One region of the Aeromonas bestiarum genome, then DNA from elsewhere that is predicted to be linked to it. Evidence: riboswitches for the same ligand, from Rfam matches in the RefSeq annotation. Region 1 holds a riboswitch; each other region holds the start of a gene.
The links. A riboswitch is a leader RNA that binds a small molecule or an ion and turns the genes downstream of it on or off. The one in region 1 is predicted to bind cyclic di-GMP.
Positions count from the first base shown of each region.

Region 2: it holds a riboswitch for cyclic di-GMP, as region 1 does, so the genes downstream of both, gbpA (N-acetylglucosamine-binding protein GbpA) here and IU367_RS02245 (fimbrial protein) in region 1, are expected to answer to the same signal.
Region 3: it holds a riboswitch for cyclic di-GMP, as region 1 does, so the genes downstream of both, IU367_RS16895 (glycosyl hydrolase family 18 protein) here and IU367_RS02245 (fimbrial protein) in region 1, are expected to answer to the same signal.

Region 1 covers NZ_CP064746.1:466,088-469,365, reverse strand. Annotated here, with positions in the region: gene IU367_RS02255 (hypothetical protein) at 1-162, opposite strand, end outside; gene IU367_RS02250 (fimbrial protein) at 262-798, opposite strand; cyclic di-GMP riboswitch class I at 1,787-1,873, shown strand; gene IU367_RS02245 (fimbrial protein) at 1,967-2,290, shown strand; gene IU367_RS02240 (collagenase) at 2,771-3,278, shown strand, end outside.
Region 2 covers NZ_CP064746.1:4,083,259-4,086,536, forward strand. Annotated here, with positions in the region: gene IU367_RS18790 (methyl-accepting chemotaxis protein) at 1-1,557, shown strand, start outside; cyclic di-GMP riboswitch class I at 1,823-1,908, shown strand; gene gbpA (N-acetylglucosamine-binding protein GbpA) at 1,975-3,278, shown strand, end outside.
Region 3 covers NZ_CP064746.1:3,656,896-3,660,173, forward strand. Annotated here, with positions in the region: gene IU367_RS16895 (glycosyl hydrolase family 18 protein) at 1-1,957, opposite strand, end outside; cyclic di-GMP riboswitch class I at 2,069-2,156, opposite strand; gene IU367_RS16900 (hybrid sensor histidine kinase/response regulator) at 2,332-3,278, opposite strand, start outside.

The DNA.
Region 1 (3,278 bases):
CTGACACCCGCTGATTTTCAGCGTGCCCTGGTGTTGTTCTTGCTGGGGGATGCTGTGTAAAACATCCAGAGTACACCCAGATTCAGCCAGGCCATCCGTGATCTCATTGGCAAGAACAGGCCCCGCCATCATCACCATCTGCAGCACTACCGGCACCATCATTGAAGTTTTCATGATCAAGGTTCGATACGAGGAAACAGAATGTGTGAGGTTGTGGTGGTTCGCACCACCACAACCCTTGTCACACGTTAAGGCAGCCAATTACTCGTAGGAGAGAGTAAAGTTGGTCACTGCAGTGAAAGCACCGGCCTGCAGCGGGTTGGCGGTCTGATCGGAATAACCTTTCAGCACGGCGCTGAAGGGCAGCTCGTTGTCACCGTTTACCAGGTTGAAGGCTGCAGTCGGGGTACCCAGCACGATGGCAGAACCACCCGGCGCACTCATCTTGATACCAGCACCGGCAGCTTGACCACCACCGATCACCAGCAGGCCATCATGCTCGGAGGCACCGCTGAAGGTCACCTTGACGGCATCTTCCTTGTCGGAGATTTCGCAGTTCAGCAGCTTGATGCTGAACGGCTTGGAGTTGGACTCACCACCATTGACCAGCTCTTTGGTGCTGACCTGGCCCATCTCTACAACCTGATCAACAGACTCGGGAGCAACGGAGCAAGGAGCGTTGATGATTTCACCGTTGAAGGTGACTTTGCCTGAACCAGCGCCACCGGCAGCAACGGCGGAGCCGCACAGCAGAATGGAACCAACACCCATAGCAACCAAGATTTTATTAGCGTTCATTCGTATATACCTACATTAACGTGTGTTGTTATGCGGCATCATCTGGATCAAGCTGGAGTCATGATTTTCGATGATGCCGCGATATTATTGCTCAGCAACTGTCAGCAGACCGACACCTCATTAATGAGATATGGCTACTGGTGCAATTATCTGTGCATATCAAACAAGCAAAGGTGTTTGCAGTATTAGAGGCAGTTCCCGCCACCTCCCATTTGCACGACTACATACATCCATGTCATCTGCACAAAAAACCGAATTCAACTTTTGCTTGGTGGATAAATTAACGACACGTTTGATGCACATCAAATACATTTTGATTTTTATAAATTCCTTTATAAACACTTTTAAATCATAAACTTACAATCGCTCATGACATTTCAAAACAATGAGAGACAATTAACCACTATATATATCACTCGACTGACAATAGTGAGTTTCACAACCCACTCACATCACAAACCAAATTAACAAAAAACCAACATCAACCACTAAAAACGAACACCACTGACCAAGCAAATTGCCGCCATCATCTTTGCCAAGTAATCAATCAGGTAATCAGGTAATCAGGTAATCAGGTAATCAGGTAATCAGGTAATCAGGTAATCAGGTAATCAGGTAATCAGGTAATCAGGTAATCAGGTAATCAGGTAATCAGGTAATCAGGTAATCAGGTAATCAGGTAATCAGGTAATCAGGTAATCAGGTAATCATAATGACAGCCCATGGCATACAAGCAGTAAATGGCCGCTGTTCCGTGCCTGGGATGAATAACCTGCTTATTAAATCCCGACATGGCTCAATAGATGAGGGTGTTTTCACTGTCGCGCTGTGTTATGGCGATGATGTTGACACTCAACAACGCCATTCCCGCTGTAGGTCAACAATATATATCCCACGTAGATATTTATTATTCCTGCTATCTGTGACCCATATCTCATGCTTTTTTATGCTGATTGATTTCTCAAAGTAGGGTGTTATCATCTAAACATAGAGTAAAGGGCAAACCGGTCGAAAGGTCGGGACGCAAAGCCACCGGTCTAAGGGTTTAAATACCTAAGACAGCGGAGCTGCCATCTGAGAAGAGCGATGTCATCAGTTGTATCTGTGTCATTCTCTTTGATTGCGTTGCCCTTTTCGTACAACGACATGTGACGAAAAGGACATAAAAATGAACACTTCCACCGCTTCCATTCGCAACAGCGCCATCCGTTTTGCCTCTTCTGCCGCCGCAGCTATGCTGTTGGGCATCGCTCTGTTGCCGGCAACAGCCTCTGCCTACGATGGCAGCGTGACCTTCACCGGAACCATCTACGAAGCCCCCTGCGACTTCGCTGACAACAGCGTGACCTGCTATTCGGGCACCCAGCGCCAGACCCTGGATCTGACCAGCCTGCAGCAAACCGGCAGCCTCAATACCATCAGCAGCACCATGCAGTACAAGCTGTCTGCCGGCAGCAGCAAGATGGCCATAGTGACCGTCAGCTACCTCTGATCGAGTTAGCCATCCCATCAGCCCGGGGTTGTTCATTGCCTCGGGCGGATTTGCTCGCCTCCCCTGAGCAAGTGGAGCCCACGCCGAACACAGCGCTTGTTTAGCATCCAACCTTCGCCCTCTGCCGGCACCAGCCCCTCTCGCATTTCCTCTCTTGCAAAGTCCTCTCAGGATCCGGCTCACCACACAGCCATAGCGTCGGCTCGGTTTTCCACTTCATCGCCTTCTTAGTACTGTCGCAACAACACCCAGCCAACGCATCTCAAACGAGACCTTGATCACACTTGTCAGCCGAAGGCTGAGATACCCCCCAGATGGCAGATGAGTCCTTGCTATCAGCTGAGCCCCCAATGGCACTCACTTTGTTTTGATTCAATCTAAATAAATGATTTATATGGCCTGACTGGTGAGTTGATACCCCTTTGGAACTTAGTACATTGCCCGCGATAACCACGCAGACTCTCATCCAAAGGGATAAAAATGAACAATCTGGGTACAAGGTTGCTGCTGCTGGCAGCACCGGGCCTGCTCGCCACCTCGGCGCTGGCCAACTACTCCCCCGCCGACTGGCAACAGTACCGGCTGAACGGTGAATCCAGCCGCCAGCTGAGCGATCGCGTCACCGAAGTCACCTACGAGCTCAGCGCCCGCGATGACGATGCCCCCTATCAGCAACTGCGGGTCTACCGCCGCTTCGACTGGAGAGATGCCAATCTGACCGCACAGGCAGAGCAGCAGTGCGGCGAGCCGCAGCTCAAGATCGAGCAGGGCTGGCAGATCCGCTACCTCAGCTGCGAGCAGGTGGTGCCGGCAGGCAAGGCCATCCCGGCCAGCAGCTATGACTTTGGCTACGGCCTGAAACAGGGCCGCTGGGAACCGCTGACGGGCACCCCGACCGCCCCGCGTCAGGATCGTCTGCCGCTGGCCGAGCGCATCATACTGGGTCACAGCGAGCAGGAGCTGGATCGCTGCGAGCTCAATGCCCAGG
Region 2 (3,278 bases), 1.1 Mb from region 1:
CTGCAGGCCGTGCTGGATCTCGCCATGAGCCGGATCCAGGCCCTCGCTACCACACTGCCCGCCCCCCAGGCCCAGGCCGAAGCCAAGGCCATGCTCAACAGCATGCGCTTTGATGGCGACAACTATCTGTTCGTGATCGATGAGACCCGCCACGTGGTGGTGCACCCCACCAAGCCTGAGCTGGTCGGCCAACAGATGGGGGAAAGCGGCGCAACCGCCGGGGCTCACTGGCAACGCATGGTGGATCTTGGCAAGGGAGGCCAGCATGGCCGGCTGGAATATCAATGGATTACCCCCACGGGTGAGGCGGCCCAGAAGATGTCGCTGGTGGCGGGCTACCAGCCCTGGGGCTGGATCCTGGGCTCCGGCGTGCTGCTGCAGGACATAGAGGCCACCATCTGGTCCCAGTACCAGCTGATGGGGGGCGCCACCCTGCTGGTGATCCTGCTGATGGGGCTGCTGGGGTTTGCCATCAGCCGCTCCATCGTCAATCCGCTGGCCGAGATCAAGCGCGCCATGCAGCAGGTGGCGGCCGGGGATCTGGTGGTCAGCATACCGATACACGGCAAGGATGAGCTGGGGGTCGTCGCCACCTGCACCAACCAGGGGCTAGATGCCATTCGCCACGCCCTGCTGGAGGCCAGCCAGGGTGCCCGCAACGTGGCGGATGCAGCCCTGCGCATCGCCGCCTCCGCCGAGCAGACCAATCAGGCGGTCAACAGCCAGCGGGATCAGCTGGCTCAGCTCGCCACCGCCATGAACGAGATGAGCGCGACCATCTCGGATGTGGCGGGCCACGCGGAAAATACCGCCCGCGATACCCAGGATGCCACCAGCGAGGCCGGGCTCGGCAACCGGGACGTGCATGCCAGCGTGCACGGCATACAGGCGCTGGCCACCGAGGTGGAGCAGGCCACGCTGCAGGTCAATCAGCTCAAGGAGGGGGTGATGCAGATAAGCGAGGTGACCGCCGTCATCAGCGCCATCTCGGAGCAGACCAACCTGCTGGCCCTCAACGCCGCCATAGAGGCGGCCCGCGCCGGGGAGCAGGGACGCGGGTTTGCGGTAGTGGCCGACGAGGTACGCCAGCTGGCGAGCCGTACCCGCCAGTCCACCGAGGAGATCCAGAGCACCATAGCCCAGCTGCAACAGCGGGCCGTCACCGCCGCCAGCGCCATGGATGCCAGCCGCAAGCTGGCGGAGAGCAGCGTCAGCCAGTCGGAGAAGGCGGGGCAGGATCTCTCCCTCATCGTCAACCACATCCAGCACGTGAGCGACATGGCGACCCAGATAGCCACAGCCGCCGAACAGCAGAGCATGGTGGCCGAGGACATGAACCGCAACGTCAGCGGCATCAACGACTCGGCGCTGGAGATGTCCCAGTCCGCCTCGCAACTGGCCCGGGAGAGCGAGCTGCTGGCCAGCCTATCCCGCAGCCTGGACGAGCGGCTGGCGGTGTTCAAGCTCGGCAGCGCCATCGACCAGCAGCTGGAACAGCGGCTGGCACCGCTGCATCGGCAGAGCCATCAGGCCGAACGCCCCCGCGCTCGCCACTGATCCGTCCCGCCCTGTCGCAACGACCATCCCTGCCAGCCTGGCTGGCAGGGATTTTTTTATTGATAAAAAATGTCGTATTTTTGCATTTTATCGACGTAATCAAGGATGTTCAGAAAGGTGAGTAGATTAAATATACATTCAAAAACATAAAGTTAAGTGTTTGCACTACTCCGATGAGGTCAAGCTGTAAACATTTACACTTAATTATTTAATCAAAACTAGTCATGATGGGATTGTCGTCAAACGCGACACCATGACCCTTTATGTAGTCATTTGGCAAACTGGTTGAAAGGCCAGGACGCAAAGCCTCCGGTCTAAAGACACGTCGTCCAGGATAGCGGGGTTGCCACACGCAAGTGTGTATCGGGGAACTCCCCTGCCAACTTGACTGCCCACATCTATCGAACAGAGGAATGTATGGCAGCAAAAATCCAACTCAATTACGTCGCGGCGGCGCTCGCGCTGCTGGCCAGCGGCGGCGTGCTCGCCCATGGCTATATCAACCAGCCAGAGGCGCGCAACTACCTGTGCAAGACTGGCGGCAACAGCCAGTGTGGTGCTGTGCAGTATGAGCCCCAGAGCCTGGAGGCGCCGTCCGGCTTCCCCAAAGACGGCCCCGCCGACGGTCAGATAGCCTCGGCCGGTCACCCGCAGTTCGGTGAGCTCGACGTTCAGACCAGCGATCGCTGGACCAAGCGCCAGGTGCAGGCCGGGCCCTTTGCCATCAGCTGGAACTTCACCGCCAACCACGTGACCCGCAACTGGCGTTACTACCTCACCAAGCAGGATTGGAACCCGAACCAGCCGCTGACCCGCGCCGCCTTCGATCTGAACCCCTTCTGCGTCATCGACGGGGGCATGGTACAACCGCCCAAACAGGTCACCCATAACTGCACCCTGCCGGCACGCACCGGTTATCAGCTGATCCTCGGCGTGTGGGAAGTGGGCGATACCAGCAACAGCTTCTACAACCTGATCGATGCCAAGTTCGATGGTGGCACCCAGCCACCGCTGAACTGGAGCCAGGGCGGGACCATCTACCCCTCCACCGATCTGGTGGCCGGCGACAAGGCCAAGACCCGGGTGTTCGACGCCAACGGCGAGCGCACCGATCTGCAGACCGAGCTGACCATCACCACCACGGAGCAGGGCCAGAAGAATAACTGGGCCCACGATCTGGCGGCCAAGATCAACGCCGAGCAGAGCCAGATCCGCGCCGGCCAGCAGGGCACCGACGGCCAGTTCAACCCCGTCTACGGCCAGAACCCCGTTTACCTGAAGGCAGGCAGCAACCTGCAACGGGTCGAGGTCCAGCTCGAGCAGCAGCAACCTCCGGTGAGCGACAGCATCAGCGTGAGCGGCCTGGAGAGTGAATACCTGCTCGACAACGGCAAGGTCACCCTGAACTTCAGCGTCACCGCCCAGGGGGATCTCGCCGTCACCAACACCCTGTATGACCATGGCGGCGCCGCCAAGGGCCAGACCAGTGCCGACATCAAAGACAGCAGCCAGAGCTTCACCATGCCGCTGACCGGGCTCAGCGCCGGTCATCATCAGCTGGTGATCGAAGGCAAGCCGAAGGCGGGTGGTGCCTCCCTGCAGCAAACGCTGGATCTGATGCTCAAGGATCCGTCCGGTGGCGACTACCAGTTCAGCTTCCCGGAGGGACTCAAGTCCTACACCAACGGCACCAAGGTGCTGCAGCCCAAGAATGGCAAGAT
Region 3 (3,278 bases), 1.6 Mb from region 1:
GGTTGTGATCATCGGTCACCGTCAGTTCGAACACCAGATTCACGTCCTGGCTGACCGCATCGACACTTACCTTGGCTTTGGCCTGGGTGGCATCGCTCAGGGTCGCCTTGGGACCGGAGATCTGGGCCCAGCTGTGGTTCAGTACGGCCCCTTCCGGATCGCGGGAAGAAGAACCATCCAGCACCAGCTCGGCCGGCCCGGTCACCGCGAGATCGGTGCCGGCGTTGGCCACAGGCGGCTTGTTGACCGGCGGTGTTGTGCCTTCGCCGTTGCCCAGCCCCTCGTGTATCGCATTGAGGATGTCGCCGTTGTCGGCGTCGATTTCCCAGGCGAACATGCCGCCGAGCTGGTTGGCCAGTACGTACTGCCCCTTGGCCTTGACCGAGCGATCGTCATCGAAGGTGATGAGCTCGCCGGTGGATGCCTTGAACACATAGGGCGCCTCGGCCACCTCGTCGTAGCTGTACTGCCAGTCACCGGCCATCTTGCCCTTGGCGATGCCGCGGTAGTCGATGACCCCCTTCTCCCAGATCCCTTCCGCTTCGCTGCCCGCGATGGGGCCTGTGGCTGTGCCGGTGAAGGGGTTGTTGCCCTGATAACCGCTGACGCCGGTCCAGCCACGGCCATACATGGCCGCACCCACCACGACTTTGCCCGGATCCACGCCCTGGCCCAGCAGCGCCTTGACCCCCTTGTCGGTGGTGTACTTGGTGTTGGGATCCCAGCTCGCCTCATAGAGCGCTGTCTGGTGGCCCAGCCCGGTATTGGTCCAGGCGCCGTTGAAGTCGTAGCTCATCAGGAAGATGTGATTCATGTATTGCTGGGCGGCGCGATAGTCCACCTTGGCAATCTTGTCACCGCCGGCGCTGATGGCGGAGGTGAGCTCGTAGGTGCGACCCGTCTCTACGCTCAGCTCGTCGAGCATGTCGCGCAGCTCCTTCATCAAGAGCACATAGGTCTCGCCATCGGAGGCGCTGCCGAGGTTGGGGTTGGCCCCCAGACCGCCCGGGAACTCCCAGTCGATATCCACCCCGTCGAAAAATTTCCAGGTCTGCAGGTACTCCTTCACCGAGGCGACGAAGGTGTCGCGCTTGGTCTTGTCACCGAAGAAGAAGAAGGGGTCGGAGAGGGTCCAACCACCGATGGAGGGGAGAATTTTCAGGTCCGGATAGGCCTTCTTGAGCGCCATCAGGTTGCCGAAGTTGCCCTTGTAGGGCTCGTCATAGGCGGTGAGATTGCCCTGCCCCATCTGGATGGCGGCCCAGGGATCGTGGATGGAGACCTTGAAGTCCTCGCGCCCGGCGCAGGAGCGTTGCAGCGCCTCGAAACTGCCCGCGATCTCTTTCAGGCTGTCATTGATGCCATTGCCGCCGCAGATGGGAGTAAAGCCGTAGAGGATGTGGGTCAGGTTCTGGGCCGGGACCTTGTCCACGGTGAACTTGCGACCATAGACGCCCCACTCCACATAGTAGGCCCCCACCACCTTGCCGGATTTGTTGGCGTAAGGCTTGTTGTTCTCCTGCAGCGGCGCCTTGAGCGGCACCAGGTGGCTGCCGTCGGTATCGGCCACCAGGATCTCTTTCTTGTCGGAGAGGGTGCAACCATCGGCGTTGCACAGGGCCACCTGCATCTGGTAGCGGCCACCCTTGGTCACCTTGAAGTTGGCGGTGCCGGCGGCGGAGGCGGCACCTGACCACACCTCCTTGCCATCGAGCAGCACCTTGGCGGTCTGGCCGACATCACCGGACCAGAGGTTCCAGCTCACGCTGACCGGCGCGCCATCGGCGTGTACCTTGACCAGCTTGTTGTAGGAGGTGGCGGCTTGATCCACTTCGACGATGGCGAACTTGGTTTCGCCCCAGCCTATGGTGGGTTTGCCGGGGGCGGCAGCGAAGGCGGAGGAGGCACACAGACCCCCGACCAACAACGCCAGTACTGAGGGTTTTGGACTTAACATAGTTGAATATCCTTATTTCGTTCTTGGAATAAATAACGAAAAAGGCAACGCCAACCTGACAGGTAACGCAGACAACATCGCGCCATGGCTTGGCCCATGGACGAAACAACCTGTGGTGGCCCCGCTATCTTAGGTACTGCTGACCCTTAGACCGGAAGCTTTGCGTCCCGGACTTTCGTCCGGTTTGCCTTTTGCACAACTTGATTTGCGACAAAAAATAATCGCGACCTGACTATAAGGGAGTCAAAGGAGGGAGAGCAAACCCCAGATAGGTTATTAATAAACCACTTTTTATCTAAAAAGAGCCTCAAACGAGAAGAGAAGGCACCTTATCGTGTCAGAAAGTGCCGATCTTGCCGCCTGAGGGGCCGAGATTAAAAATCAGATGAATTACTTGTTTCGTGATCATCATCAAGTTTGGCCGGCTGCAATATGCTGTTCATCAGCGCTCGCAACTTGAGCGGCTTGACCGGTTTGCTGATATAGCCGTAGCCGTGTTCTCGGATCTGCGCCTGCAACTCGCTCTTGCGATCCGCGCTGATGATGATGCCGCCTATGTCGTTGCCATGGGCGAGGCGCAGCATGTGCAGCGCCTGCAAGCCTGTCTTGCCGTCATCCAGGTGGTAATCGGACAGCACCAGCTGCGGCAGGAAGCCGCCGGCGATGAGATCTTCCGCCTGAGCCTGACTCTGGGCACAGACCACCTCGCAACCCCAGCGCCCCAGCAGGGAGTGCATGGCGATGAGAATGTCGCTCTCGTTGTCGATGCAGAGCACCCGGATCCCCTCCAGCTGGCTGTCCCGCAGGGCGGGGGCCGCCACCTGCGTCGTTGCGACAGGACGGGTCGCCAGGTTGAGGGTGATGGCAAACACGGACCCCGCCCCCGGCCAGCTGCGCAGGGTCAGGTTGTGGCCCAGCACCAGGGCGATGCCGCGGGCGATGGCGAGCCCCAGCCCCAACCCCTGCTCCTTGGCGGTGCGGGAGTGATCGAGGCGGGAGAATTCGTCGAAGATGGCCTCCTGCTTGTCGGCCGGGATGCCGGGGCCGTTGTCCCACACCTCGATGCGCACCTTGTCCCCCAGCCGACGGCAACCGAGCAGCACACGGCCGCCCGGGTTGTAGCGAAACGCATTGGTGAGGAAGTTTTGCAGCACCCGCCGCAACAGGCGCACGTCGCTGTACACGGCCAGCTTGCTCTCCACCACCGAGAACTGTATGCCCCCCGCCTGGGCCAGCACCCCGAACTCCGCCTTGAGGTTGTCGAACACGTCGTGCAGGGCGAAATCGAGCTTTTTAGCCTTGAACTTGCCCGCCTCGAGCC